DNA from 2 places in the Anoxybacillus sp. EFIL genome. Region 1 is predicted to be linked to the other one. Evidence: a T-box and tRNA genes for the amino acid it is inferred to sense, from the RefSeq annotation. Region 1 holds a T-box; the other holds one or more tRNA genes.
The links. A T-box is a leader RNA that pairs with one kind of tRNA and senses whether it is charged. The one in region 1 lies ahead of ileS (isoleucine--tRNA ligase), so its partner is inferred to be a tRNA-Ile.
Positions count from the first base shown of each region.

Region 2: it has a tRNA-Ile gene. The T-box ahead of ileS (isoleucine--tRNA ligase) is inferred to sense a tRNA for this amino acid. The anticodon was not compared.

Region 1 is NZ_SDLH01000001.1:158,919-174,908, reverse strand. It holds gene pgeF (peptidoglycan editing factor PgeF) at 1-312, shown strand, start outside; gene ES017_RS00850 (YggS family pyridoxal phosphate-dependent enzyme) at 317-1,000, shown strand; gene ES017_RS00845 (cell division protein SepF) at 1,002-1,424, shown strand; gene ES017_RS00840 (YggT family protein) at 1,427-1,699, shown strand; gene ES017_RS00835 (YlmH family RNA-binding protein) at 1,699-2,472, shown strand; gene ES017_RS00830 (DivIVA domain-containing protein) at 2,535-3,038, shown strand; T-box leader at 3,083-3,298, shown strand; gene ileS (isoleucine--tRNA ligase) at 3,346-6,099, shown strand; gene lspA (signal peptidase II) at 6,175-6,657, shown strand; gene ES017_RS00815 (RluA family pseudouridine synthase) at 6,639-7,550, shown strand; gene pyrR (bifunctional pyr operon transcriptional regulator/uracil phosphoribosyltransferase PyrR) at 7,918-8,454, shown strand; gene ES017_RS00805 (solute carrier family 23 protein) at 8,575-9,867, shown strand; gene ES017_RS00800 (aspartate carbamoyltransferase catalytic subunit) at 10,011-10,937, shown strand; gene ES017_RS00795 (dihydroorotase) at 10,903-12,186, shown strand; gene ES017_RS00790 (carbamoyl phosphate synthase small subunit) at 12,186-13,280, shown strand; gene carB (carbamoyl-phosphate synthase large subunit) at 13,273-15,990, shown strand, end outside.
Region 2 is NZ_SDLH01000002.1:460,265-476,254, reverse strand. It holds gene ES017_RS05500 (peptidoglycan D,D-transpeptidase FtsI family protein) at 1-1,433, opposite strand, end outside; gene ES017_RS05495 (MFS transporter) at 1,495-2,709, opposite strand; gene sodA (superoxide dismutase SodA) at 2,799-3,407, opposite strand; tRNA gene ES017_RS05485 (tRNA-Ile) at 3,575-3,648, opposite strand; gene ES017_RS05480 (DUF1189 domain-containing protein) at 3,778-4,554, shown strand; gene ES017_RS05475 (methyl-accepting chemotaxis protein) at 4,563-6,296, opposite strand; gene ES017_RS05470 (type IV pilus assembly protein FimV) at 6,454-6,765, shown strand; gene ispG (flavodoxin-dependent (E)-4-hydroxy-3-methylbut-2-enyl-diphosphate synthase) at 6,845-7,939, shown strand; gene ES017_RS05460 (MFS transporter) at 7,962-8,321, opposite strand; gene ES017_RS05455 (haloacid dehalogenase) at 8,452-9,027, shown strand; gene ES017_RS05450 (Fur family transcriptional regulator) at 9,030-9,455, opposite strand; gene ES017_RS05445 (metal ABC transporter permease) at 9,462-10,295, opposite strand; gene ES017_RS05440 (metal ABC transporter ATP-binding protein) at 10,310-11,065, opposite strand; gene ES017_RS05435 (YitT family protein) at 11,124-12,017, opposite strand; gene ES017_RS15900 (DUF2624 domain-containing protein) at 12,084-12,338, shown strand; gene ES017_RS05425 (deoxyribonuclease IV) at 12,362-13,249, opposite strand; gene ES017_RS05420 (DEAD/DEAH box helicase) at 13,263-14,540, opposite strand; gene vrrA (VrrA/YqfQ family protein) at 14,698-15,153, shown strand; gene ES017_RS05410 (4-hydroxy-3-methylbut-2-enyl diphosphate reductase) at 15,221-15,990, shown strand, end outside.

The DNA of each region.
Region 1 (15,990 bases):
GCGCGCGATATTTACGTTGTCATCGGTCCGTCGATCGGCCGTTGTTGTTACGTCGTCGATGATCGCGTCATTGAATTCGTTCAAAAGGCGCTAGTCAACTCGCCTCAATCTCTTTATAATGAAACAAGTAAGGGACAATATGCGCTCGATTTAAAAGAAATGAATAAACAACTCCTGCAACAAGCAGGTGTTCCGAGCGAGCATATCGCGGTTTCATCGTATTGCACAAGCTGTGAGCAGTCATTATTTTTCTCTCACCGTCGCGACGGCGGAAAAACAGGAAGAATGATGGCGCTTATTGGCTGGAGGTGATCATATGACGGTTAAACAACGTTTACAAACGATTCAACAACATATTGCGGAAGCGTGTGAAAAAACAGGACGAAACGCATCAGACGTTCAAATTGTGGCAGTAACAAAATACGTAAGCATCGCACGGGCAAAAGAGGCGATCGAAGCGGGCATCGTTCATTTAGGGGAAAGCCGTGCCGACGGTTTTTTACACAAATACGAAGCGATCGGAAAAGAAGCAACGTGGCATTTCATCGGCACATTGCAATCGAGAAAAGTGAAACAAATCATTGATGACGTCGATTACATTCATTCGCTTGACCGTCTGTCGTTAGCGGAAGAAATCGACAAGCGAGCGAATCGGACGATCAAATGTTTCGTGCAAGTGAATGTTTCAGGCGAACAGTCAAAACACGGATTAGCGCCAGAAGACGTATTGCCGTTTATTGAAACATTATCTGCTTTTTCACGTATTCAAGTTGTCGGGTTGATGACGATGGCGCCGTATACGGATGATGAAGCGACGATTCGCCGTTGTTTTCGGACGCTACGTGAGCTAAAAGAACGCGTGCAAGAAAAACAACTACCGCACGCCCCTTGTACACAATTGTCAATGGGGATGTCGAACGATTATGTCATTGCGGTAGAAGAAGGAGCAACGTTTCTTCGACTCGGTACATGTCTTGTTGGTGAGGAGGAGGTGGAGTAAAATGGGATTTGTGAAAAAAATTCGCGACTTTTTTGATTTAGATGAAGAAAAATGGGAAGAAGATGAATATGAACAAGAAGAAGTCGCCCAGCAACCGAAAGTAGAACAAAAGCAAAACGTCGTCAGTTTACAAAGCGTGCAAAAATCGTCCAAGCTCGTTTTATTTGAACCGCGCGCTTATGCCGAAGTACAAGAAATTGCCGACCATTTAAAAAATCGGCGTGCCGTTGTTGTCAACGTTCATCGTGTCGATCGTGACCAAGCGCGGCGCATCGTTGACTTTTTAAGCGGAACGGTATATGCGATTGGCGGAGACATTCAACAAGTCGGATCTACGATTTTTTTATGCACGCCAGATAATGTCGATGTAAGCGGCTCGATTTCCGTTGTTTCTGACGATGAACCGACGATAAAGAGGTGGTAAATTTGTATACAATTGCAAACTTTTTAGCAACAGTCATTGAAGTATATTCGTATGCGATTATTATTTACATTTTAATGTCTTGGTTTCCGAATGCGCGCGAAACGAAAGTGGGACAATTTTTCGCCAATATTTGCGAGCCGTATTTAGAGCCGTTTCGCCGCTTTATTCCGCCGATTGGCATGATCGACATTTCTCCGATCGTCGCCTTGCTCGTTTTACGCTTTGCGACGGCAGGAGTTTATGGATTAGTAGATATGGTCAGTCGAGGGTTGTAATGGACATTTATCAACATTTTCGAAAGGAAGAGCATCATTTTATTGATCTCGTTTGCGAATGGAAGCGGCTCGTGACGGAACAATATGCTCCGAAACTCACAGATTTTTTAACTCCGCGTGAACAACAAATTGTCCGCTCGATTGTCGGCAATCACGATGAAGTGCACGTTGCTTTTTTTGGCGGTTCATCGTCTGTAGAGCGAAAGCGTGCACTACTATACCCGCCGTACTTGCAACCGAATGAAGATGATTTTCAATTATCGTTGTTTTCCGTTCGCTACCCGAAAAAGTTTGTGACGCTCGGGCATCGCGATGTGCTCGGTGCTCTGTTGTCGCTCGGTGTAAAGCGTGAAAAGTTTGGGGATATCGTCATCGTTGAAGGTGTCATTCAGTTTGTCATCGCCAAAGAAATTGCACCGTTTGTAAAAATGAACGTCACTTCGATCGGAAAAGCAAAAGTATCGTTAGAAGAACAACTGCTCTCTGAACTTCTTGATGTGAAAGAAGAATGGGAGGAAGAGACGTTGACCGTTTCGTCTTTGCGGCTGGACGCCATTTTAGCGCAATGTTTCCGCATATCGCGCCAAAAAGCACAAGCGCTTATTGAACAAAGCTTCGCGAAAGTCAATTGGAAAACGGTTGACCAAGCCCATATGGAATGCCGAGAAGGCGATTTATTGTCGCTGCGCGGGTACGGTCGTTGCCGACTACAAGCGATTGCTGGTCAAACAAAAAAAGAAAAATGGCGCATCGTTGTCGAAAAAGCAAAATAAAAGCAGGATTTTCGCAAAACATGTCGAATGACACATACGTACATAAGATGGAGGTGGGCCACATGCCGTTAACGCCGTTAGATATTCATAATAAAGAATTTAGCCGAGGCTTTCGCGGATATGATGAAGATGAAGTAAACGAGTTTTTAGATCAAGTCATTAAAGACTACGAAATGATTTTGCGTGAAAAAAAACAGCTTGAAGAAAAAGTGCGAGAGCTGACAGAAAGGCTCAACTATTTTACAAATATTGAAGAAACGTTAAATAAATCGATTTTAATCGCGCAAGAAACGGCGGAAGAAGTGAAGCGAAACGCCCAAAAAGAAGCGAAGCTCATCATTAAAGAAGCGGAGAAAAACGCGGATCGCATCATTAGCGAAGCGCTTGCAAAAACGCGAAAAATTGCGATGGAAGTGGAAGAATTAAAGCGTCAAGCGAAAGTGTTCCGCAATCGTTTTAAAATGTTAATTGAAGCACAGCTTGATATGCTAAACAACGGTGACTGGGATCATTTATTAGATTATAAGCTCGATGATGAAGAAATACAAGAAATAGCAGAGTCTTGACGAGCGGCGTTGTTATTGCCTATAATATCGATTACAGTTATATAAGAAAAACGATGAAGGGGACAGTAGTTCTTTCAACAGCTTATTTCAGCGAGTCGAGGGCGGTGGAAGCTCGGCATAAGCGAAGGAATGAAAATCACCCCGGAGTTCCGTGCCGAATGAGTAGTAGGACGCGGCGCGTCATTCCCGTTACGAATGTCGAGTGGACTATGGAAACATAGTCAATAAGGGTGGTACCGCGAGACCTTCTCGTCCCTTTTGGGCATGAGAAGGTTTTTTTATTTACATAAAAGGAGGTTTTCACATCATGGATTACAAAGATACGTTACTGATGCCAAAGACTGATTTCCCGATGCGTGGCAATCTTCCGCAACGCGAACCGCAAATACAAGCAAAATGGGAAGAGATGGACATTTACCGTAAAGTGCAAGAGCGCACGAAAGATCGTCCGTTGTTTGTGCTACATGACGGACCGCCGTATGCAAACGGTGACATTCATATGGGTCATGCGCTCAATAAAATTTTAAAAGATTTCATCGTTCGCTATAAATCGATGAGCGGCTATTGTGCACCGTACGTGCCGGGGTGGGATACGCACGGGCTGCCAATCGAAACGGCGCTTACGAAAAATAAAGGCGTCAATCGAAAAGAAATGAGCGTTGCTGAATTTCGGAAATTATGTGAGCAATATGCATATGAGCAAATTGACCGTCAGCGCGAGCAATTTAAACGACTTGGCGTGCGCGGCGACTGGGACAATCCTTACATTACGTTAACGCCAGAATACGAGGCACAACAAATTAAAGTGTTTGGCGAAATGGCGAAAAAAGGGTTAATTTACAAAGGGTTAAAACCGGTATATTGGTCTCCATCAAGCGAATCAGCGCTTGCGGAAGCAGAAATTGAGTATAAAGATAAACGGTCGCCGTCTATTTACGTTGCTTTTCCTGTCAAAGACGGAAAAGGTGTGCTAAATGGTGATGAACATATCGTCATTTGGACGACGACGCCATGGACGATTCCTGCGAACTTAGGCATTGCTGTTCATCCAGAGCTACAATATAGCGTCGTTGAAGCAGACGGTCGTAAATATGTTGTCGCATTCGAGTTGCTTTCATCGGTGCAAAAAGAAATTGGTTGGGAACATGTGACGGTATTAAAAACAGTCAAAGGAAGCGAGCTTGAGTACGTCGTGGCGAAACATCCGTTTTACGACCGCGATTCGCTCGTTATTTGTGGTGAACACGTCACAACGGACGCTGGAACAGGTTGCGTCCATACGGCCCCAGGACACGGGGAAGACGACTTTATTGTCGGCCAAAAATACGGCTTAGGTGTGCTTTGTCCAGTTGACGAGCGCGGCTATATGACAGAAGAAGCGCCAGGGTTTGCCGGCATGTTTTACGATGATGCGAACAAAGCGATTACGGAAAAACTACAAGAAGTCGGCGCCCTGTTAAAACTATCGTTTATTACTCACTCATATCCGCACGATTGGCGGACGAAGCAACCAACGATTTTCCGAGCGACTGCGCAATGGTTTGCATCCATCGATAAAATTCGCGAGCAACTGTTGCAAGCGGTTGAAGAAACGAAATGGGTGCCAGCATGGGGTGAAATTCGCATTCACAACATGATTCGCGATCGCGGTGACTGGTGCATTTCCCGCCAACGCGCATGGGGTGTGCCGATCCCTGTCTTTTATGCGGAAAATGGCGAGCCAATTATTACAGACGAAACGATTGAACATGTATCGAACTTATTCCGCCAATACGGTTCTAACGTTTGGTTTGAACGTGAAGCAAAAGATTTACTTCCAGAAGGGTTTACGCATCCAGGTAGCCCGAACGGACGCTTTACGAAAGAAACGGACATTATGGACGTATGGTTTGACTCCGGTTCTTCTCATCAAGCGGTGTTGGAAGAACGCGCGGATTTACAACGTCCAGCCGACCTTTACTTAGAAGGTTCCGACCAATATCGCGGTTGGTTTAACTCGTCGCTTTCTACAGCGGTTGCCGTGACGGGAAAAGCGCCGTATAAAGGCGTTTTAAGCCACGGATTCGTATTAGATGGCGAAGGACGGAAAATGAGCAAATCGCTCGGCAACGTCGTCGTGCCGGCAAAAGTGATGGAACAGCTCGGTGCGGACATTTTGCGCCTTTGGGTTGCTTCTGTCGATTATCAAGCAGACGTGCGCATTTCTGATAACATTTTAAAACAAGTCGCTGAAGTGTATCGAAAAATTCGCAATACGTTCCGCTTTATGCTCGGTAACTTATTCGATTTCAATCCGGCAGAACGCGTGGCGATCAATGAATTGCGCGAAGTCGATCGCTATATGCTCATTAAACTGAATCGTTTAATTGAAAAAGTAAAACAAGCGTATGAAACGTATGAGTTTGCGACCATTTACCATGAAGTGAACAACTTCTGTACCGTTGATTTAAGCGCGTTTTACTTCGACTTCTCGAAAGACGTATTGTACATTGAAGCGGCAAATAGCCATGAGCGTCGCTCCATTCAAACGGTGTTGTACGAAACGCTTGTTGCGTTAACGAAACTTGTTGCGCCAATTTTACCGCATACAGCAGATGAAGTATGGTCATACATTCCGTACGTAAAAGAAGAAAGTGTGCAACTTGTCGATATGCCAGAAGCGGTGCGTATGGATGATGAAGATCGCATCGTTAAAAAATGGGATGCATTTATGGAGTTGCGCGACGAAGTGTTAAAAGCGTTAGAAGTGGCGCGCAATGAAAAACTAATCGGTAAGTCGCTCACTGCGCACGTCATTTTATATCCGACAGACGAAACGAAAGCGCTCATCGATTCGATTGAAGAAGATATGAAACAACTATTAATCGTTTCAGCATTTTCGATCGGTGGAACGTTTGCGGACGCACCAAGCGAGGCGCAAACATTTACAAAAACAGCGATCGTCGTCAAACAAGCAGAAGGAAAAACGTGTGCGCGTTGCTGGGTTGTGACACCAACGGTCGGCGAAGATGCCAACCACCCAGAGCTATGTCCACGTTGTGCGGCAATTGTCAAGCAATAACCGACATCCCCCCTCTCTTTTAAGGGGGGATTGTTTATGATAAAATGAAAAAGAATTTCGCTTTGGAGGGGTATGATGTTATATTATTTGCTTGCTTTTGTCGTCATTATCATCGATCAATGGACGAAATGGCTCGTCGTTCGCTATATGGAATTAGGTGAAAGCATTCGTGTCATCGAAAACGTGTTGTACATTACGTCTCATCGCAATCGCGGAGCGGCATGGGGCATGTTGCAAGGGCAATTTTGGTTATTTTATCTCATTACGATTGTTGTCGTCATTGGGATTATCGTATATATTCAGCGCTTGAAGCCGACAGAGCGGTTATTTGGGATCTCTCTAGGGCTCATGCTTGGCGGGGCGATCGGCAACTTTATTGATCGCGTGTTTCGAAAAGAAGTCGTCGATTTTGTACATACGTATATTTTCGATTACAGCTTTCCGATTTTTAACGTCGCCGATGCCGCATTAACGGTTGGTGTGACGCTTTTGTTTATCCAAACATGGTTGGAAGAAAAAAAAACGAAAGGGAATGAGCGATGGAGCAAATTCAACTAACGATTGAAGAACAACATGATGGGGAACGCATTGATAAAATTATCGCTGGCTTAAATGAACAATGGTCGCGTTCTCAAGTGCAACAATGGCTAAAAGAAGGACACGTGCTCGTCAACGGGAAAGCGGTAAAGCCGAACTACAAATGCCACGTCGATGATGAAGTCGTCATTTCCATTCCAAACCCTGAGCCGTTAGATGTCGAGCCTGAGTCGATTCCGCTCGACATTTATTACGAAGATGCTGATGTATTAGTCGTCAACAAGCCGCGTGGCATGGTCGTTCATCCAGCGCCAGGTCATATGCGCGGAACGCTCGTCAATGCGTTACTTGCTTATTGTCAAGATCTTTCAGGAATTAACGGCGTATTGCGTCCGGGCATCGTTCATCGCATCGATAAAGATACGTCCGGCTTATTAATGGTTGCTAAAAACGATCTCGCCCACGAATCGCTCGTCAATCAGCTTGTTAATAAAACAGTGACGCGGAAATATCATGCGATCGTTCATGGCGTCATCCCTCACGATTACGGAACGATCGATGCGCCCATTGGACGCGACTCGCGCGACCGACAAAGCATGGCGGTTGTTGAAAACGGGAAAGAAGCGGTGACGCATTTTCGCGTCCTTGAACGGTTTGAACATTATACGTACGTCGAATGTCAGCTCGAAACAGGGCGAACGCATCAAATTCGCGTTCATATGAAATATATCGGCTACCCGCTTGCCGGAGATCCGAAATACGGTCCGCGCAAAACGTTGCCGATTGACGGACAAGCGCTTCATGCGGGCGTATTAGGATTCCATCACCCGCGGACAGGCGAATATTTGCAGTTTGAAGCCCCGCTTCCTCATGAATTTGAACGATTGCTCGATATGTTGCGAAATAATCGTTGACAAAACAAAAAAAGAAACGTAAAATGAGTTCAAGTGAACAAGACCTTTAAATTCAGTCCCGTGAGGCTGAGAAGGTGTCGGATTTAGTAGGTGACGTATGCCTACATGTACCCTCTCGCCAAACGGTGAGAGGGTTTTTTGTGATCAAGAAAGTATAAAATTTTCAGTTTGCAGAGCTGTCTAGCTCCAAGCGCCATCGGCTCGAGTTGCTCCGCCCCACACTGTGGCGGCGACACATTGAGACGCTTCAGTGATGTTACCCACGCAGAACCAAGCGACCGCTTGGTTCGAGCTCTCCTCGGTGGGGCTTGTGCACTCTTCGCCGATAGGCGGGCGCTTTGTGCTTTTCTGATATGGAGGTGAGACGATGCAAAAGGCAGTTGTCCTTGATGAACAAGCGATTCGACGCGCGTTAACGCGCATTGCTCACGAAATTATTGAGCGCAATAAAGGCATTGATGGCTGCGTGCTCGTCGGCATTAAAACGCGCGGCATTTACTTAGCGAAACGATTAGCCGAACGCATTGAACAAATTGAAGGAACATCCATTCCGGTCGGTGAGTTAGATATTACGTTATACCGTGACGATTTAACGGTAAAAACAGAAGATCGTGAACCGCTTGTGAAAGGAACGGACGTCCCGTTTTCCGTTACAAATCAAAAAGTCATTTTAGTCGATGATGTGTTATTTACAGGACGAACGGTGCGCGCAGCGATGGATGCCGTCATGGATCTCGGTCGCCCAGCGCAAATTCAACTAGCTGTTCTCGTTGACCGCGGTCATCGCGAACTACCGATTCGCGCCGATTTCGTCGGCAAAAACATTCCGACATCTAGCGCAGAAATGATCGTCGTCGAATTAAAAGAAGTGGATGACATCGATCAAGTGAGCATACATGAATAAAGCACCCTTTTTAAAGGCAGTCCAGCGAGGCTGACAAAGGGGATTCGTTTCCTATACCCTCTTTGTGCCTTCGTACGGACAAAGAGGGTTTTTTATTAAAAATAGAGAGGGAGAGAGAAAATGAACAAACCGGTTTTAGATGTGAAAGATGTTCCTTCTTTTGGACAGCTCATGACACTTAGTTTACAACATTTATTTGCGATGTTTGGTGCTACGATTTTAGTGCCATACTTAGTCGGATTAAGTCCAGCGATGGCGCTCATTTCAAGCGGACTTGGCACAATCGCCTTTTTAATCGTTACAAAATGGCAAGTTCCTGCTTACCTCGGTTCATCGTTTGCGTTCATTACGCCAATTATTGCAGCAAAAGCAACAGGCGGACCAGGAGCAGCGATGATCGGTAGCTTTTTAGCGGGGCTTGTATACGGCATCGTCGCTTTAGCGATTAAAAAAGCAGGTTATCGTTGGATTATGAATTTACTTCCGCCGATCGTCGTCGGTCCGGTCATTATCGTCATCGGATTAGGATTAGCAAACGTCGCTGTCAGCATGGCGATGAACGGTCCAGATGGAAAATATAGTTTAACGCACTTTTCTGTTGCTGTTGTCACGCTTGCCGCAACAATTATGTTTTCGATTTTATCAAGAGGAATGTTTAGCCTTGTGCCTGTACTCATGGGAATTATCGTCGGTTACGTATACGCGTTAGCCATTGGTGTGGTAGATTTATCCGGGGTTGCGAAAGCAAAATGGATTGAAATGCCAGATTTCTTATTGCCGTTCGTTCATTACGATGTGCGCGTGACGCTCGATATTGTGCTATTAATGGTCCCTGTCGCCATCGTCACGTTATCTGAACATATCGGTCATCAGCTAGTGTTAAGTAAAGTTGTCGGACGCGACTACATTAAAGAGCCGGGGTTACACCGCTCGATTCTCGGTGACGGATTAGCGACGATGATTTCAGCTCTCATCGGCGGTCCACCGAAGACGACATACGGAGAAAACATCGGTGTATTAGCGATTACGCGCGTATATAGCGTATATGTGTTAGCTGGTGCAGCTGTGCTCGCCATCGCCTTCGGATTTTTAGGAAAAGTGACGGCGCTCATTAGTTCGATTCCGACACCAGTCATGGGTGGCGTATCGATCTTACTGTTCGGCATTATCGCCTCTTCTGGTTTACGCATGCTTGTCGACAGCAACATCGACTTTGGCGACAAGCGAAACTTAGTGATCTCATCCGTCATTCTCGTCATTGGAATTGGCGATGCGGTCGTGAAAGTATCGGAACAATTTGAAGTGCACGGCATGGCGCTTGCCGCTATAACAGGCATCATCTTAAATCTCATCTTGCCGGGTCGTCCGAAAGTGAATGATAGCGTATTTGAACAAACACACGATGTTGCATAACACACCTTTTAAAAGAAGTCCAGCGAGGCTTACAAAGGTGTGAATGAGGAAATCCGTTTGCTCAAACGGTCTCTTTCCTCATGTTTTCAAACACCTTGCCTCGCTTGGCAAGGTGTTTTTTTACTAAAAAGGAGGAATGTTTCATGAACCATTTACTAACGTTAGCAGAGTTATCGGTTGATGATGTGCTTGCCATTTTGCATGAAGCGGAACGATTTGCGAACGGGGAAACATGGAAAGTGAATAAACAAACGTTTGTCGCCAACTTATTTTTTGAGCCGAGCACGCGGACGCGTTGCAGCTTTGAAATGGCGGAACGAAAACTCGGGCTTGAAGTCATTCCGTTTGATGCAGATATGTCGAGCGTCCAAAAAGGAGAAACGTTGTATGATACGATTCGGACGTTGCAAGCAATCGGCGTGGAAGCCGTTGTCATTCGCCACCCATCCGATCATTATTTTGAACCGCTCCGTCATGCGATTGACATTTCGATCATTAACGCAGGCGATGGGTGCGGTCATCATCCGACGCAATCGTTGCTCGACTTAATGACCATTCGTCAACAATTTGGCACATTTATTGGGCTTGATGTGGCGATCGTTGGTGACATTCGTCATAGCCGAGTGGCGCGTTCTAATGCTGAAATATTAACAAGGCTAGGTGCAAACGTCTTATTTTGCAGCCCGCCGGAATGGCAAGATACAGAAAACGGTTATGGCACATACGTCGATCTTGATACGGCAGTAAAAGAGGCGGATGTCGTGATGCTTCTTCGCATTCAACACGAGCGCCATGACGAAAAAATGGGTTGGACAAAAGAGCAATATCACGAGCAATATGGCTTAACGATCGAACGAGAAAAACAAATGAAGAAAACGAGCATCATTTTACATCCTGCCCCTGTGAATCGCGATGTAGAAATCGCAAGCGAACTCGTTGAATGCGAACGGTCTCGCATTTTTAAACAAATGGAAAACGGCGTATACGTGCGCATGGCTGTATTGAAACGCGCATTACAAAAAGGAGGGACACAAAATGGCTACCATATTCAAACGTGCGCGCTTGCTTAACGAACAAGGCGAGTTCATCTCGGCTGATATAAAAATCGATGAAGGTCGTATTACTCATATCGCTTCTCATATGGATGAGGACGATCATGATGAAGTGATTGACGTAAACGGACAGTTTGTCGCTCCGGGGTTTATTGACGTTCACGTTCATTTGCGCGAACCGGGGGGAGAACATAAAGAAACGATTGCGACAGGTACGCTCGCTGCGGCAAAAGGCGGATTTACAACGATTGCGGCGATGCCAAATACAAAACCTGTTCCAGATACGAAACAACAAATGGAATGGCTCGTCCATCGCATTCGCGAAACAGCGCACGTGCGCGTTTTGCCGTATGCGGCCATTACTGTACGCCAAGCCGGAAAACAGCTTGTCGATTTTGCCGCATTAAAAGAAGCAGGGGCATTTGCGTTTACAGACGATGGCGTTGGCGTACAAAGCGCACGCATGATGTATGAAGCGATGCAACAAGCCGCCGCTCTTGATATGCCGATCGTTGCGCACTGCGAAGATGAAACGTTGACGTATAAAGGGTGCGTGCACGATGGGGCATTTGCGAAACGACATGGGCTTTCTGGCATTCCTTCCGTTTGCGAAGCTGTACATATTGCGCGCGATGTGTTATTAGCGGAGGCAACGGGCTGTCATTATCACGTTTGCCATATCAGTACGAAACAGTCGGTACGCATCGTGCGCGAGGCGAAGCGGGCAGGCATTCGCGTCACTGCCGAAGTAACGCCGCACCATTTGTTGCTTTGTGAGGAACATATTCCTTCGCTCGATGCGAATTTTAAAATGAATCCGCCATTGCGAACGAAAGAAGATCAACAAGCGTTAATCGAAGGATTGCTTGATGGAACGATTGATTTCATTGCCACCGACCATGCACCGCATACGGAAGAAGAAAAAAGTGAAGGGATGGTGCTTGCCCCATTTGGAATTGTCGGATTAGAAACGGCCTTCCCGCTTTTATATACACATTTTGTTGAAAAAGGAGTATGTACGTTAAAACAGCTCATCGATTGGTTGTCGAAAAAACCAGCGGAGACGTTTCGTCTCGATGGCGGACAATTAAAAGTTGGCGCAAAAGCAGATTTCGTTGTCATCGATTTACATACAACACAAGTGATTGATCCGGCTACGTTTGTTTCGAAAGGAAAAAACACGCCATTTGCAGGCTGGACGTGTAAAGGATGGCCGACGATGACAGTCGTCGACGGAAACATTGTTTGGCAGAAAGGGAGAGAGTGATGAAACGACAACTCATTTTAGAAGATGGTACACGTTTTGTTGGAGAAGCGTTCGGAAGTAAAAGGCAAACAGTTGGTGAAGTCGTTTTTAACACAGGGATGACAGGATATCAAGAAATTTTAACTGATCCGTCGTATTGCGGACAAATTGTAACGATGACATATCCGTTGATCGGCAACTACGGCGTAAACCGCGACGATTTCGAATCGATCGAACCGCACGTGTTCGGGTTTGTTGCGAAAGAAGCGTGCCTATCTCCGTCCAATTGGCGAAGTGAAATGACGATTGACGAATATTTACGTATGAAAAACATTCCCGGATTAGCAGGAGTAGATACGCGCAAGCTGACGCGCATCATTCGTCAACACGGCACGTTAAAAGGGATGATTTGCGACATGGACGTTTCGGTGACAGAGGCGATCGCGTACTTAAAAGAAACAGAGCTTATACGCGATCAAGTGAAGCGCGTATCGACAAAAAGTGCGTACGCTAGTCCGGGGCGCGGTCATCGCGTCGTTTTAATCGACTTTGGCATGAAGCACGGTATTTTGCGCGAGTTAAATAAACGTCATTGCGACGTCATCGTGCTGCCATACAATGCAACGGCGGAAGAAGTGTTGCAGCTACATCCGGATGGAGTCATGTTATCGAACGGGCCGGGGGATCCGAAAGATGTACCAGAGGCGATTCATATGATTCAAGGCATACTCGGTCACGCTCCACTTTTTGGAATTTGTCTCGGTCATCAACTGTTTGCACTCGCTTGCGGGGCGAATACGGAAAAAATGAAGTTCGGTCATCGCGGCTCGAATCATCCGGTTCAACATATCGAAACAGGAAAAGTCGCCATTACTTCACAAAACCATGGCTACACCGTCACGGAGCAGTCGCTTGCACGCACGCGGTTACAAGTGACACATATCGCTTTAAACGACGGAACGATTGAAGGGCTTCGCCATCGCGACGTTCCGGCATTTACGGTGCAATACCACCCAGAAGCGTCACCGGGACCAGAAGATGCAAACGATTTATTTGATGATTTTATTGCGATGATTGAACAGTTTAAAAAAGAAAGAGGGGTCGTTCATGCCTAAACGCCAAGATATTGAAACGATTCTTGTCATCGGTTCAGGACCGATCGTCATCGGTCAGGCAGCAGAGTTTGATTACGCAGGGACGCAAGCATGTTTAGCATTAAAAGAAGAAGGATATAAAGTCATTCTCGTCAACTCCAATCCAGCAACGATTATGACCGATACAGAAATTGCTGACAAAGTGTATATGGAGCCGTTAACGCTTGAATTTGTCTCGCGCGTCATTCGGAAAGAGCGTCCGGATGCGATTTTGCCGACGCTTGGTGGGCAAACGGGGCTAAATTTAGCGGTCGAATTAGCGAAAGCAGGAGTGCTTGAGGAATGTGGCGTTGAAATTCTCGGCACGAAATTAGAAGCGATTGAAAAAGCAGAAGACCGCGAACAATTTCGCGCGCTCATGAACGAACTTGGCGAGCCGGTGCCGGAAAGCGCCATCGTTCATAGTTTACAAGAAGCGTATGCGTTCGTTGAACAAATTGGTTATCCGGTCATCGTCCGCCCAGCATTTACGCTCGGTGGAACAGGTGGGGGCATTTGTACGAACGAAGAAGAGCTTGTCGACATCGTTTCTAGCGGTTTAAAAATGAGTCCGGTTCATCAATGTTTATTAGAAAAAAGTATCGCAGGCTATAAAGAAATTGAGTACGAAGTTATGCGCGATGCAAAAGACAACGCGATCGTCGTTTGCAATATGGAAAATATTGATCCTGTCGGCATTCATACGGGCGATTCCATCGTCGTCGCTCCGAGCCAAACGTTAAGCGATCGCGAATATCAACTGTTGCGAAACGCCTCGCTTCACATTATTCGCGCGCTCGGTATCGAAGGGGGATGCAACGTCCAGCTCGCTCTTGATCCGCACAGTTTTCAATATTACGTCATTGAAGTAAACCCGCGCGTCAGTCGCTCATCGGCGCTTGCATCTAAAGCGACGGGGTATCCGATTGCCAAACTAGCAGCAAAAATTGCGGTTGGCTTAACGCTTGATGAAATGATGAATCCGGTCACAGGAAAAACGTACGCTTGCTTTGAGCCAACGCTCGATTACGTCGTTACAAAAATTCCGCGCTTTCCGTTCGATAAATTCGAATCAGCGAACCGCCATCTCGGCACGCAAATGAAAGCGACTGGGGAAGTGATGGCGATCGGGCGCACGTTTGAAGAGTCGCTATTAAAAGCGGTACGCTCGCTCGAAACGAACGTCTATCATCTCGAGTTAAAAGAACAAGTCGATGACGCCTTGCTGCAAAAACGCATTCGAAAAGCGGGCGATGAGCGTCTATTTTACATCGCCGAAGCGTTTCGCCGCGGCATAACGGTCGAACAAGTGCATGTATGGAGCCAAATCGACCCGTTCTTTTTAACGAAAATCGCCCGTATCGTCGCCTTCGAAACGGTTTTACGCGACCATGTTGGCGATATGACTGTTCTTCAACAAGCAAAAGAAATGGGCTTTTCTGATGTGGCGATCGCTAAACTTTGGCATATGGCTGAACGCGACGTATATGAGATGCGGAAACGCGCCAAAATCACACCTGTATATAAAATGGTCGATACGTGTGCGGCGGAATTTGAATCCGAAACGCCGTATTATTACAGCACGTACGAAGAAGAAAACGAATCGATCGTGACCGCGAGGGAAAGTGTCGTCGTTCTCGGCTCTGGTCCGATTCGGATCGGGCAAGGAATTGAGTTTGACTACGCGACCGTTCATTGTGTATGGGCGATTAAAGAAGCGGGATATGAAGCCATCATCATTAACAACAATCCAGAAACGGTGTCAACCGACTTTAGCATTTCCGATAAGTTGTACTTTGAACCGTTAACGATTGAAGATGTGATGCACGTCATCGATTTAGAACAGCCGATTGGTGTCATCGTCCAATTTGGTGGACAAACAGCGATCAACTTGGCGGCGGAATTAGCTGCGCGCGGCGTGCGCATTCTCGGCACATCGCTTGAAGATTTAGATCGTGCGGAAAACCGCGACAAATTTGAACGAACGCTTGCGCAACTCGGCATTCCGCAACCGAAAGGAAAAACAGCATGTTCCGTACAAGAAGCAGTCCATATTGCGAACGAAATCGGTTACCCTGTTCTCGTTCGACCATCGTACGTTCTTGGCGGTCGGGCGATGGAAATCGTGTATAAGGAAGAAGAATTGCTTCATTATATGGAACATGCGGTCAAAGTAAATCCGCAACATCCAGTACTCATCGACCGTTATTTAATCGGAAAAGAAATCGAAGTCGACGCGATTTCGGACGGAGAAGACGTGTTTATTCCAGGCATTATGGAACATATTGAGCGCGCGGGCGTCCATTCAGGCGATTCGATTGCCGTATATCCGCCACAAACGTTATCAAAAGACATTCAACAAAAAATTGTCGACTATACGATTGCACTCGCGAAAGGGTTGCGCATCGTCGGACTGTTGAACATTCAGTTTGTATTGTATGAAGGCGAGGTGTACGTACTAGAAGTGAATCCGCGTTCGAGCCGAACCGTTCCGTTTTTAAGTAAAATTACGAACGTGCCGATGGCCAACATAGCAACAAAAGTCATTTTAGGAGAAACGTTGCAAGCGCTTGGCTACAACACCGGATTAAAAGAAGAAAGCGACGGTGTATATGTGAAAGCCCCTGTCTTTTCGTTTGCGAAATTGCGCAACGTCGATATTTCGCTCGGACCAGAAATGAAATCGACAGGT
Region 2 (15,990 bases), on a different contig from region 1:
GGTAGCGCTTGATGTGGGCGATACGTAGAACCGGCAATAGCAATCGCTGTTTTAAACATATAAACGTTTGACGACATTTCAAGCGCTTTTAAATCGTTCATCGGTCCTGGACGAATACCGCTATGCGATTTTTTCGTCGGCGTCCCTTTAATATATAACGGTTCGTCAATCAGCACCGTGCCAGGTTGAATGACACCGGTTTGAAACCCTGTCAATACGGTCGCACCCTTTACCGCCGAACCCATCGCATAAGCAGATGTAATCGTCCCAAGGGCATAATCTTTTAATACAACTTTTCCGTTTTCATCGCGTGTATATCGTTTCCCAGCTAACGATAAAATTTCTCCTGTATTTGGATCCATCATGACGACGAAAGCACGATCAAGCAATTCTGTTCCACTGCGTCGCTTCATTGTCATTAATTCTTCCTCAATAATTTGCTCGACGCGTTTTTGTAATTCCATATCAATCGTTAAAACGATATCTTTTCCACGTTGTCCTTGCGATATTTCAATCGTTTCAATAATGTTTCCTGCTTTATCAGTCACATTTTTTATTTTCGCCTTTTGCCCACGCAATACATCTTCATATTGTGCTTCAATATAACTTTTTCCTACTCGGTCATTTCGGTTATAATCGCGCGCTAAGTAATAGTCAAGCTTTTCGCGCGGCAACCCTTCTTCTGACGATGTTATATTTCCAAGCACTGTACGAAACGTATCACCATGTGCATATTGACGGTTCCAATCTGTCGTCACATCTACACCTGGTAGCTCCTCTAAATGCTCACTAACAACAGCATATTCTTCGTCCGTTACTCCTTCATTTTTAATCATTTGCGGGGTTAAAGCGTATCCTCTATTCATTTCCCGAAAAATAGCAACAACCTCAAGCTCACGTTCTTTAATCGTTTTTACATCTTCTTCTGTAATGCGCTCGAGTTGCAATTGATAAATGTCTTTATCTTTTAATTTTTTTTCTCGAAACAACTTCCATTCTTTTTCAGTAATTTTTTCTTTTGCTTTCTCTTCGTTTGTCAAAATCCAATAATCTTTTATATCTCGCTCTGTGACGCGTTCGGTCGACTTTTCAATATATGTGGCTAACTTTTTAGCTACTTCAATCATTTCCGATGGCTTCGTTGTTTGTGTGCGTGTATACGTAATCGCATGAAGCGGCTCGTTATCGACGACGACTTGATAGTTACGGTCATAAATTTTTCCGCGCGGTGCTGGTGTATGAACTGTGACATTTTCTGTGCGCTCGACTTCTTTTCGATATTGTTCACCATAAACAATTTGAATGACACCTAACCGTAAAATAAGCGCAGAAAAAAGTAAAAACACAACAAAAAATAGCACGTTTAACCGAAATGGCAACTGCATTCGTTTTTTCTTTTTCTTCGCTTTGTGAGCATGTTGTATTTGTTTCAAAACGCGCGAGCACCTCCTTTACTTGCTCCTTCCTCATTGTAAAAGAAACGCTCGCAAATTTCTACATCGAAAGTCGAATACGTCGCACAAAAAAATAAATAATGAAATGACCAGCTCCAACAATTAACATTAATGCTGGAATGGCCTCCTTTGCATCAAACAACGTAATGGCTAATAAAAACAATAAAACAGACGTCGCACGTCCCCCGTTTAAAAATAGTTCACGCATAACAATATATTCAATTCGCCATTCTTTCGCATGATTGCTTTGACCAATAACGTCAAATGTAAGCGACAAATATGGAACGAGTAAAATAGGATATCCGATGGCGATTAATGCGCCATAGATGATTAACTTTACATATGATAAATCAAAAATAATTAAAAAGACGGAAGCATACAACAGTACACCACCGAATAAAATGGCACGCAACCGCCATTGTCGCTTCATCCACTTCGACGCAAAAGAATACGTCATAAACGAAACAACTGCATTGACGAATCCAAATACACCGAGAGATTTTTCAGTTCCTGTCGCCATAAATAAAAAAATGGAAACAATAAACACAAACGTTCCTTCACGAAATCCTTGAAAAAAATGAGCGTTTGTAATCATTCGCCAATTTTTATTTTTCTTTCGCTCGTCATATACAGAACGAAGTGCAAATTGTCCTGCTGAACGCCGTCGCTGTAAAAAAAAGCTACAAATGACAGCCGCAATAAATAAGCATAAAGAAGCTAAAAAAATGACCATATACCCGGTGAACTTCTCGCTTGAAGCAATAACCCACCCTGAAAGCGGTGGACCGATCATTCCTGCGACAGATGTCATCGCACCAAGCAATCCATTAAATAAATCACGCGTATTTGGTTCAGTGATTTCAAACGTTAATACGTTAAATGCGAGCCAATAAAAGCCGTAACCAATACCAAGCAAACCGCCGAGTAAAAATAAATGGTTCATCGCTCGATCACCGCTAAATAATACGACTAAAAAAAAGAATGCTAAAAACGTCACACCCATTCGTAACACAATGACACGATCGATCTTTTTTGCGATTTGACCGGCTACGATAAATGCAAGCGGCTGCCATGTGACAATGGCTAAATTATACACACCTAGAGCTTGAAAACTGTTCACTTTTTTCCAAACGTATACGTTTACAAACGTATTCGACAAGGCGATACTAAGGGAATATAATCCGCCAATTGCTAACAAAAGAAACAATTGTCGATGTGTGCGAACGTGCGCCACCATTCGTTTCCATTTATTCATAGGCAAACTTCCTTTCTTGACAAGTAGTTTGCCTACTCTTTTACAACGATATACAAAAAGAGCTCGACAAATTGTCGAGCCCTTCTTCATTATTTCGCTGCTGCGTAACGCTTGGCCACTTCGTCCCAGTTAACAACATTCCAAAATGCTGAAATATAATCTGGACGACGGTTTTGATATTTTAAGTAATACGCATGCTCCCATACGTCTAATCCTAAAATTGGTGTTTTTCCTTCCATCAACGGTGTATCTTGGTTTGGTGTGCTTGTCACTTCAAGTTGACCATTATGGACGACAAGCCAAGCCCAACCAGAACCGAAACGTGTTGCTGCCGCTTTCGAAAATTCTTCTTTAAATTTTTCGAAGCTTCCAAACGTACGATTGATTGCTTCAGCTAGTTCACCTGTTGGTTCACCGCCACCATTTGGCGAAAGAATAGTCCAAAAGAGCGAGTGGTTCGCATGTCCACCTCCGTTGTTACGAACAGCTGTACGAATATTTTCAGGTACCGCATCTAAATTGGCCATTAACTCTTCAATTGTTTTGTTTTGCAATTCTGGATGACCTTCGAGCGCTGCGTTTAAATTTGTCACATACGCGTTATGATGTTTTGTGTGATGAATGTTCATCGTTTCTTTGTCAATATGTGGTTCTAACGCGTCGTAAGCATAAGGCAATTGTGGTAATTCAAATGCCATGTTTCATTCCTCCTCATTCATTATGTAATTGTTCACAAATGAAACCGATTAACTGGATTAAGAAACAGAAAAGTTTCATAAGTGAACCTACCTTAAGAGTACCAAAATACATCGAATGTTTCAAATTATTTGCAAAAAAACCTCGCTAATTTACTTAGCGAGGTAAATGGACCCTGCAGGACTCGAACCTGCGACCAGACGGTTATGAGCCGTCCGCTCTAACCAGCTGAGCTAAGGGTCCGCCATATCCGATGGTAATTTTAGCAAAAAAGGCGGAAAGCGTCAATACGTGCAACACACGAAACAAAAAGGTTGTGTACTAAATAGAAAAAGAAGTAGAATGAGAAATGATGACGCATAAAGGATGTGAATGATTATGTGGAAACGGTTGTTACAAAGTCTTTATTCTCCTGTACATATTGCACGCTTTCGTTTTCATCCAATCGGAAAGGCGATTAGCTACGTGTTTTTTTTGTCGCTTATTGCAACGTTACCGATTGCCATTTACTTTACAATGAGCATAAACAAAATGATCGGCTCAACGCATCAACTATTAAAAGAAGAGCTTCCTCCATTTGAAGTCGTCGATGGAGTATTGACATCAAACATACAAGAACCGATTGAACTTACGCATCCAAACGTGACCATTTTATTTGATAGCACAGGTACACTCACAACAGATGATGCAGAACGTTACACAAACGCGGTGGCATTTTTAAAGGAAGAGTTTGCACTTGTTGCTAATGGGCACGTTCAGTCATATCCGTATGCTTTCATGCAAGCGGAACGTTTCACAAACGAAGATGTATATGAATTTGCCCGCACGCTTCAATCGTTGCTTCCTATTGTGATTTCATTATCGTTTCTCGTGTTATACTTTTTCACATGCACAAGCAAATTTCTTTATGTTACCGTTCTTGCATTCATCGGGCTTATTTTTCGCGGCACGTTAAATAAGCGTGGAACGTACCGCCATATGTGGAGTATCTCTGCTTATTCAATTACATTATCAACCATCTTTTTTACAATAATGGAAACTCTACAAATTGTCGTGCCTTATGCTGTCGCTTTAGATTGGTTCGTTTCTGTCACGATTTTGTTCGCTTCCATCAAAGAACTTCCTTCTATGAAAGAAGCAGGCCATTAGCCTGCTTCTTATAGTTTAAATGCTGCAGTCAGTGCGGATAATGATTGCGATAATTCATTTAATCGTTCACCAACACGATGCATATCATTCATCTGCTTCGTTTGATCGTACGAAACAGACATCATTTCTTCTGCGCTTGCTAGCGTTTGTTGAGCAACAGAAGCAAATGCCACCGTCACCGTCTCAATCATCGGCAATAATTGCTGAAACTGCTCCAATTCACCTTCCATTTGCGCCACGTTGCGATTGACGCGCTGAATTTCTTTTAACAAATGGTCAAACGAACGCTTTGCCTCATTTGCGGACGTGAGTTGATGTTGTAAATGTGTGACCATCCCTTCAAACTGGTTTGTCGCATGAATTGATACTTCTTCCATCGCAAAAATGGACGATGTAATTTCTTCCGTTGCCTTTGAAGCATGTTCCGCCAGCTTTCTCACTTCTGTGGCGACGACCGCAAATCCTTTTCCAGCTTCTCCAGCGCGCGCCGCTTCAATTGTTGCGTTGAGCGCCAATAACTTCGTTTGCTCGGCAATTTGTCGAATGACATCCACAACTTTTGTAATCGACGTCGAATGATGTTTTACACTTTGAATCGTATCGTTTACTTTTTTAAATTGCTCAGCAAATGAATGAATATCAGCAATTAAATGCGTCAGCCGCTTTTCCCCACCCTTTGAAGATTCGTTCATATCAGTCGCACTGGCTGAAATGTTTTTCACACTTACTAATACGTGTTGCATCCGTTTTTTCATCTCATCGACGCGATGAATGCTTTCGTCTGAAGCATTGGCCGTTTCTTCTGCCCCTTGTTTCACAGTAGAAATCGCTGCCAAGAGCTGATCGTTTGATTCAATGGCATGTTCAGACACATGCTCTAAGTCGCCTCCTGTGATAGCTAGCTGCTTTGTTGTTTCGTCCATTTCACGAATGACATTTTTCATGCTCGTCAACATCCGTTGGAAGCTACGCGCAAGCGAATCAATTTCTGGCGTTGTCGAATAAATATGTTCGTCAACCGTTAAATCTCCACGTGACAATCGGCTCATCGCATGACGAAGTTGGGCAATCGGCTTCGTTAATCCACTTACTAACCATTTAATCATGATCGTTGAAATAATGACGCTTATCATAATCGCTACGACGGTTAAATATGCAAGCTGTTGGATCGGCTTCATAAACTGTTCATCCGGCACAGCAACGACATATGTTCCTTTCAATTCTTGAATAGTTTTATAGGCAAATGTATATGTACGCCCGTTCCATTCCAAATGCGACACACCATTTTTTTGTTTCGTAATTGTTTGTTGGACGGATGTTGGTACATTGAGCTGTTCATTTCGCTCAAACGTTTTTACTTGTCTATCTCCAATTAAAAAAATGTCTACGCTTAATCCATCTTGCATCAGTTCCGCCTTTTGTTGCTTTACTGCAGACCGTAAACTTTTTTCAAGCAGTTGCTCATTTCCAGCATGAATGTACATAAGATTACGTGACACTTCAAACATCATCGTCGCCTCTCGCTCAAGGCGATTTTCGATCGCTTTTACCGTCGTTTGTTTCGCTTGATGATAAGCAATCATCCCAACGGCACTTAACGAAATAATTAACACACCCAAAAATAAAATAAATAAACGGTTTTGTAAACTAATTTTTAATAACCATTGCTTTATTTTCGGTGATGGTTGAAATACAGGCACTCGGACAAGCTTTTTTATATGTTTTAATCGCTGTCTCAACATATATCCCCCCTTCGACAAATACAGACAAAGAATACCAAAAACATGTCAACGTGATGTGAAGAACATGTAAAGCAATGTAAAGAGAATGTAATTTTTACGCATATATCGTTTGGACAAGCCATATGGATAAAACAGAAGAATGAAGCGGGGGAATGCCATGAAAAAAGTTTTCATCTTTCTTGTATGCATTGCGATATGTGCGATTGCTTATCATGATATAACAGAAGGGACAATTCATACAATTCGTGCAGAAAAAACATTCAAACCAACAAAGGAGCTTCCATATCGTGAAGTCATGATCCAACGAGGCGATACGCTCCTTTCGATCGTCGAGCGTGAGATGAATGGGAAATTACCCGTATCCATCGATCAGCTCATTGCTGATTTTCAAACGTTGAATCCACATGTTAACGCCCATTCGCTTCAAATCGGAAAAACGTACCGCATTCCGTACTATAAGCAGAAATAGCAAAAACGTTGTCAACAAACAAGAAACATTGCTACAATAAAAAATGATTCGATTAATACGTTAAAGGAGCGATTGACTCGTGAGCGAAATCATTCATCGTTCAAAAACCCGCCCCGTTCGCGTTGGGAACATTACAATTGGGGGGAATAACGAAGTCGTCATTCAAAGTATGACGACGACAAAAACGCATGATGTAGAAGAAACCGTTGCTCAAATACATCGACTCGAAGAAGCTGGATGCCAAATCGTTCGCGTCGCTTGCCCAGACGAAAGAGCAGCTGATGCGATTGCTGAAATAAAAAAACGCATCAATATTCCGCTCGTTGTCGATATTCATTTCGACTACCGCCTTGCTTTAAAAGCGATTGAAAACGGAGCAGATAAAATTCGGATTAACCCCGGAAACATCGGAAAGCGAGAAAAAGTAGAAGCGGTTGTGAAAGCAGCAAAAGAACGTGGAGTTCCGATTCGCATCGGGGTAAACGCTGGTTCACTTGAAAAACGCATTTTAGAAAAATACGGCTATCCAACTGCGGATGGTATGGTCGAAAGCGCATTACATCATATTCGCATTTTAGAAGACCTTGATTTTTATGACATTATCGTTTCGCTGAAAGCTTCCGATGTTCGTTTAGCGATTGAAGCATATGAAAAAGCTGCGCGCACATTCGACTATCCGCTCCATCTTGGCATTACGGAATCGGGTACGCTATTTGCCGGAACAGTAAAAAGTGCTGCGGGGCTTGGTGCCATTTTAAGTAAAGGAATTGGCAATACGGTACGTGTATCCCTTAGCGCTGACCCTGTCGAAGAAGTAAAAGTAGCGCGTGAATTGTTGAAAACATTCGGTCTTGCGGCAAACGCTGCGACATTAATTTCTTGTCCGACATGCGGAAGAATTGAAATTGACTTAATTCGTATTGCAAATGAAATTGAAGAATATATCGCCCAAATTAAAGCGCCAATTAAAGTAGCGGTCCTCGGTTGTGCGGTCAACGGGCCAGGAGAGGCGCGCGAAGCTGACATCGGCATTGCAGGGGCACGCGGCGAAGGATTATTGTTCCGCCACGGAAAGATTGTCCGGAAAGTGCCTGAAGAAACAATGGTTGAAGAATTGAAAAAAGAAATTGACAAATTAGCGGAAGAATATGCATTGAAAGGAAAGCAAAAATAAGAGGGGAATATTCCCCTCTTATTTACCAAAATCGGACGAAAAAGCTTAAAATAATGGAAACAGCCCCAATTCCAATCGCCCAAGCCCCTAACGTTTCTGCTCCTCGACGTCGGGCAATGAATCCGAAAATAATACCGGCTGCCCCCATAATGACTGGCATTAAGAAAAGAGAAACAACCGATAACGCAAGTGCAAGCCAGCCAATGCCACGACCGTTTTGTTCACGATCGACTTCTTTTTCAGAAAATCGAATCGGCTCAGCAATTTCACCTGCTGTTTCTTCCATAAAATCTCGTTCAACATTTGGAACAGTATCCACTCGATTCACAACAGTATCTATTCGTTCGTTGTCATATGATCGACGCTGATGTTCATTGTCCATGACCATTCCCTCGCTTTCGTAAAATGAGGAGCACTATTATTATGCAATAAGCGATACGTCATTATAGATGTTACTTTATGTCAATGATATAATGGGCAAGAAAAGCACATCATAGGAAGGATGAACAAACATGATCAAACGGCGATTTGGTATCGATATTGATGGAACAGTAACATGTCCAAGTACGTTTATTCCATATTTAAACAAGTCGTTTCAAAAAAACTTAACGCTTGATGATATTACCGATTACGATTTAGTTCCTTTTTTGGATACAACGGAAGAAAAATTAAATGAATGGATGGAACAATACGAACCGATCATTTACAGCGAAGCACCGCTTGCGAACGGAGCATTAGAGGTCATTAATAGTTGGAAAGATGAATATGAGCTATATTATATTAGCGCTCGAGGCCGTCACTTATATGAAATAACAGAAAAATGGTTTCAACAACAAGGTGTTCATTACCATCATATCGAACTGATCGGTTCACACGATAAAATTGAAGCAGTAAAGAAATATAAAATCGACATGTTTTTCGAAGATAAATACGATAATGCTTGCGATATTGCTGAACAATGCCTTATTCCTGTCATTTTATTTGATACTCCTTACAATCGCGGTCCGCTCCCAAAAGGCGTTATTCGCGTGTACAATTGGTATGAAGCGAAAAAACAAGTAGAACAATTACTCACAACAACAAGCTGACATTACACGTCAGCTTGTTGTTGGCACATCGGGCATGTTCCGTACACTTCAAACTTATGCCCTGAAATCGTATATCCGTGCAAATCTTCCACTAATTCATTCATCGGACACGTTACAAGTTCTTTCGTTTTTCCGCACGACATGCAAATAAAATGGTGATGGTGATGATGCACATTACATGTAAACCGAAAGCGCTTCTCTCCAGACAGCTCAGTCATTTCTAAAATGCCGAGCTCAACAAATAACGCTAAGTTGCGATAAACTGTATCGAAACTAAGTCCCGGATACCGATCTTTCATGACATCAAGCACATCTTTTGCCGTTAAATATTTATCTGTTTTTGCAAACAGCTCAAGCATTTCTTCGCGCTTTCCTGTATACTTAAACCCCTTTTCTTTCATTAACCGTAGCGCTTCAGAAACGTTCACGCTTCGTCATCCTCTCTTCCATTTTCTCCACACGATCGCACCAATTAATATACAGACAGCTAACAACACAATCGTCCCGCCGGGAGCTAAATTTAAATAATAAGAAAGAAATAAGCCAACAATGACAGCAAGCTCACCAAATAGAACGGACAACCATAACGCTTGTTTAAATCCTTTTGCGATTCGAATGCTCGCGGCAACAGGAAGCGTCATGAGTGATGAGACGAGCAAAATGCCGACAATTCGCATCGATGCGGCAATGACGAGAGCAACGAGCACGATGAAAACAAAATGAAGCACCCTTACCTTTACTCCCGATGCTTGTGCATATTCTTCGTCAAATGATAAAATAAACCACTCTTTATAGAGCAGAAAAATAACAGCAAACACGATGAAAAAAATGATGCTAATTGTCCATACATCTGTTCGGCTTACCGCGCTAACGCTTCCGAACAAATATGAAAACAAATCGGTATTGAAGCCATCCGCAAGTGAAATAAAAATGACGCTTAAGCCGATGCCTCCTGATAAAATGATCGGAATAGCTAATTCTTGATAATGCTTATATACGGTACGCAACTTTTCAATAAATAACGAACCAGCAACCGAAAACGCCATGCCCAAATAAATCGGGTTGAATGTCGCTCCCATGACAAACGTTTTTTGTACAAGTAAACTGGCCGCAATTCCTGCAAGCGTGACATGACTCAACGCATCCGCAATAAGCGATAATCTCCGTACGACAATAAACACACCTAAAAGAGGAGCGATGAGCCCAATGAATATGCCAACAATAAACGCATTTTGTAAAAATTCATATTGAAATAACGCCTCTAGCATAATCTCCCCCCTTTCTATGCATGGTCATGGGCAAGTAGGTGAAGATGATGCCCGTAAAATGATGCTAAATCTTCTGTTTTCAGCTGCGCAAACTGTTGCACGCTTCCATGAAAATGCAAATGTTTGTTTAAACAAGCGACATGCGTGACTTTTTCCGTAATTGTTCCGATATCGTGCGTCACAAGAAGCAACGTCATATGATGTTGTTTATTCAATCGTTCAAGCATGTCGTAAAAGCTTTGTACATGATGCACATCGACCCCGACAGTTGGCTCATCTAAAATTAAAAATTCAGGTTGCGACACGATCGCACGTGCAATAAATACGCGTTGTTGTTGACCTCCTGAAAGTTCGCCAATGTTTCGATGAATAAAAGGGCTCATGCCGACCGCATCAATCGCTTCATATACTGCTTTTTCGTCGCTTTTCTTTAATCGGCGAAATAAACCGAGCTTTCCAGCTAAACCGCTCGCTACGACTTCATATACTGTCGCAGGAAACCCGGTATTAAAACTGTTTGCCTTTTGGGAGACAAAGCCAATTTTATGCCAATCTTTAAACTGCTCAATCGGCGTGCCGAATAAAAAAATGCGCCCTGTTTGCGGTTTTAACAACCGCAAAATGCATTTTAACAACGTTGATTTCCCTGACCCGTTCGGACCAACTAAACCAACGAAAGCGCCTTTCGGAACGCGAAAATGAATATGTTGCAGTACATCTTCATCATCATATCGAAACGATACGTCTTCTATCCGTAAAATATCGTCCATCGTTTGACCACCTTAATTCAAAATGATTCCGATTCATAGTATAACGCATTTGTTTTCATTAATGAATAGCAGACTTAAATTTCGCTCCACGCACTTCTTGTGTATTCATAATCGTAATAAAGGCATTTGGGTCAATTTCATATACAATTGATTTCAGCTTCGTCACTTCCAGACGAGTAACAACAGCATAAATCACTTCTTTTTGTTCGTCCGTATATCCGCCTTTTCCCATCAACTTCGTCGTTCCACGGCCAAGTCGATTTAAAATAGCATCTGACACTTCTTCATAACGATCTGATACGATGAACACCGCTTTTGTTTCATCTAATCCTTGAATGACCGTATCAATCGTTTTAAAAGCGATATAATAAGTTAAAACGGAGTACATCGCTTGCTTCGGTCCGAATACAAACGCAGCCCAAGTAAAAATAAAAACGTTTGTAAACATGACAAATTCTCCAACAGAAAACGGCAACTTTTTCGTCATTAAAATACCTAAAATTTCTGTGCCATCTAATGAACCACCGTGGCGAATAACGAGCCCTACACCTGCGCCAAGAATGGCTCCGCCAAACACCGTTGCTAAAATGGAATCTGTTGTAAAAGGGGATACATGATGAAACAACCGCTCCATCACAGCTAACACAACGATTGAATAGAGGGAAGAGAGCATAAACGTTTTTCCGATTTGTTTATAACCGAAATACATAAACGGCGCATTGAGTAAAATGACAAGCGTGGCAAAGTTCAACCATGCGTAGTTTGGAAGAATGCGATCAAGAATAAGCGATATACCGATGACCCCACCATCAATAATTTCATTAGGCACTAAAAACAATTCGATCGATAACGCAGCAAGCGTCGCACCGATCGTCATCATTACAACACGATACATTAAATGGCCAATTGTCTCTTTTTTATGTTGTCTTTTCAAACAAATCTCCCCCTTCATCTATTTCATTATACCATTGCACCCTTCCTTCTTTCCTCTCATATGGTAAATAAGGAGGGATGTTACGTGAATGTGTATCATAAAATCGTCCAGCATAAAATGAAATCCATCACCGCAAATGAATTAATGATGTATGCCAAGGAATATAACGTTTCGCTTTCCCAAAAAGACGCAGAAACGATCATTCAAATGATGCGCGAAAAAACGATCGATATGTTTAATGAACAAGCGAGGAAAAATTGGATTCGCGAACTCGCCCAGCGCACATCACCGCAACTTGCTAAACAAGCTAATGACTTCATTCGACAATTTATACAGTAAGAAGGCTGCCTACAGACAGCCTTCTACTCGATAATTTTTTCTCGAACGTTTCGGTCAAACTGTTGCGCACGCAACATCGCGATTTCAAATTGATATGGCGGTTTCGCATCTTTTTTCTCCCCAACATATGGCGTTTCTAAAATTTTTGGCACGTGCATAAGCTGTGGATGATGAACAATATAATTTAGCGCATCAAAACCGATATAACCAAAACCGATATTTTCATGACGGTCTTTCCGACTTCCACACGGATTTTTACTATCATTAATATGCAATACTTTTAGACGATCAAGCCCGATAATGCGATCAAATTGTTCTAATACGCCATCAAAATCGTTCACAATATCGTATCCCGCATCGTGTGTATGACATGTATCAAAACAAACAGAAAGCTTATCGTTATGCGTGACACCGTCGATGATTTTTGCTAACTCTTCAAAGCGGCTGCCACATTCAGACCCTTTTCCTGCCATCGTTTCTAAAGCAATTTGCACTTGTTGGTCATTGGTAATGACTTCGTTTAACCCTTCAATAATTTTTGCAATGCCTGCTTCCGCGCCTGCACCGACGTGCGCACCAGGATGGAGGACGAGCTGCTTCGCACCAATCGCTTCTGTTCGTTCGATTTCCGAACGTAAAAAAGAAACGCCAAGCGAAAACGTGTCTGCATTGATTGTATTGCCGATATTAATAATGTAAGGGGCGTGCACAACAATTTCTTCAATCCCATGTTGTTTCATATGGGCAAGCCCTTGATCAATGTTTAGTTCTTCGATTGGTTTACGTCTCGTATTTTGTGGCGCACCGGTATAAATCATAAACGTATTTGCTCCATATGATACTGCTTCTTTACTTGCGGCTAACAACATTTCTTTTCCGCTCATCGATACGTGTGAACCGATTTTTAACACGTCTTTCTCTCCCTTATTTCTTTTTCGCTCTTTGTTTTTTCAACTGTTCTCGCAATTTTTTCTTATATCCCGGTTTGACTTTCTTTTGTTTTTTCGCTATTTTTTCAACAAGTTGCTCAACTTCATCTTTTTTCTCTTTTTTCCGCCCGTTCCATGCATCGAGCTCAATCCATTCGCCATGACGGAAATCGCGATGAAGGAAATGAATTCCCTTTTTCTCTAACTTCACTAGCGCATGTTGATCAGATGGTTCGTAAATCGTTGTTGCCGTACCAGCATAACCTGCACGGCCCGTTCGGCCCGTACGATGTACGTAAAAATCTAAATCCGTTGGCAGTTCATAGTTGATGACGTGGCTGACGCCTTCAATATCAATTCCACGCGCCGCCAAATCTGTTGCGACAATGTATTGAAATTGTAAATCACGAATCGCTTTCATCATCTTTTTCCGCTCGCGTGGAGTTAAATCTCCATGTAACACGCCTACTTTTAATCCTTTTTCAATTAAACCGTTCGCTACTTCATCGGCCGTTTTACGCGTGTTTACAAAAACAATCGCTAAATATGGGTTGTAACTAACTAATATATCGTGTAAAAGCTGCAAACGATCACGATGGCGAAGCGGGATTAAAATATGTTCAATGGCTGGTGCCGCCACTTGTTTCGGAGCAATATGAATATGTGTTGGGTGCTCCATATATTTTTTCAAAAACGGCTTTAACTTTTCTGGAATCGTCGCTGAAAAGACGAGCATTTGTAAATCTTCTGGCATTCGTCCCGCCACTTGGTCGACATCTGTAATAAATCCCATATCAAGCATGACATCTGCCTCATCAATAACAAGCATCCGAGCCGTATGAACAAATAGCGCTTGTTCGCGAACGAGATCATACACGCGCCCCGGCGTGCCAATGACGATATGAGGTTGTGTTTTCAACTTTTCAATCGATCGTAATTTATCCGTTCCACCGACAAAACAACGCGCTGTAATGCGATGATCATTTGGACAAAATTTCGTTATTTTTAACACTTCATGATAAATTTGTGTAGCTAACTCACGCGTCGGCGCTGTAATAACCGCCTGTACTTCCTCAACGTGTGGATCAATGCGCTCGATGATTGGCAATAAATATGCATGCGTCTTTCCTGTTCCCGTTTGTGATTGTCCGATCACGCTCTCTCCACGCAAGACAGCGGGAATGACACGCTCTTGAATCGGTGTTGGTTTATGAAACTTTAAATGATGAAGCGCCTCTATAATAAACGGATGAAACGAAAAACGTTCAAACATAGTTTCTCATCCCCTTTCTTCTTCAGTAAAAAAATAGACCAGTTACATATTATATACGAACATAAACGGTTCATTCAACTATATGAGCTTTTCTGCATATCGTAGTATAGATAAGAAAAGCGCAAACCTTCACTTTATACAGAAAGGAGGAACTTCATTGCGACATCCATTTATGTTTCCACCTTCCCGTTCGCCTATGCCGCCTATGTGGCAGCAACCGATGATGCGCCAAGCACAAGGGGGCATGTTTTCCCGATTGTTTGGCAGCCAATTTCCTGCTCAAACGTTTGGTGCTGGCGGTGCATTGCCAAGTATCGATTCAATGTTAACGAATGTACAAAAAATGTTAAACATGGTCCAAACGATTACACCAATGGTGCAACAATACGGTCCACTCATTAAAAGCGTTCCGTCGATGATGCGCCTTTTTCGCGAATTTAAACAATCAGACACAACAAACGAAACAACTAAAACAGCAAGCGAAACAAACGAAACAGCACGCGCAACGAGCGCGGCAACGACAGAGCAACAACCCCTAAAAAAACAAAAACGCGAACGAAAACAAGAAAAAACGAATGAAAAAGGGAAATCTGTGCCAAAACTATATATTTAACTTTTGTATGTTCGCTCCTTCTTTTATATAATGAATACGACAAACACGCCAAGAAGGAGCGATCCATATGGAAGTCATTAAAATTACGCCACGCGGATATTGTTACGGAGTCGTTGATGCGATGGTCATCGCCCGCAACGCCGCTCTCGATCCGACGCTGCCAAGACCGATCTACATTTTAGGCATGATCGTTCATAATAAACATGTGACAGATGCGTTTGCAGAAGAAGGAATTATTACACTTGACGGTCCGAATCGACTTGAAATTTTAGAAAACATCGATCGCGGCACAGTCATTTTTACTGCTCACGGCGTTTCACCTGAAGTAAAACAGCGAGCAAGAGAAAAAGGGCTTGTCACTATTGACGCTACATGCCCAGATGTGACAAAAACACACGAGCTTATTCGCGAAAAAGTAGCGAACGGATACGAAGTCATTTACATCGGAAAAAAAGGGCACCCTGAACCAGAAGGGGCTGTCGGCGTTGCGCCACACGCCGTTCATTTAATTGAAAAACCTGAAGATGTAGAACAACTAAATATTCAAGCAAAACATATTATTGTGACGAACCAAACGACAATGAGCCAATGGGACGTTGCACATATTATGGAAAAAGTAAAAGAAAAATATCCACATGTTGAAATGCATCGTGAGATTTGTTTAGCGACACAAGTGCGGCAAGAAGCAGTCGCTGAACAAGCAAAAGAAGCAGATGTCACGATCGTTGTCGGTGATCCGAGAAGCAATAATTCAAACCGACTTGCTCAAGTATCTGAAGAAATTGCTGGAACGAAGGCATATCGTGTAGCGGATGTGACTGAAATCGACATCGAATG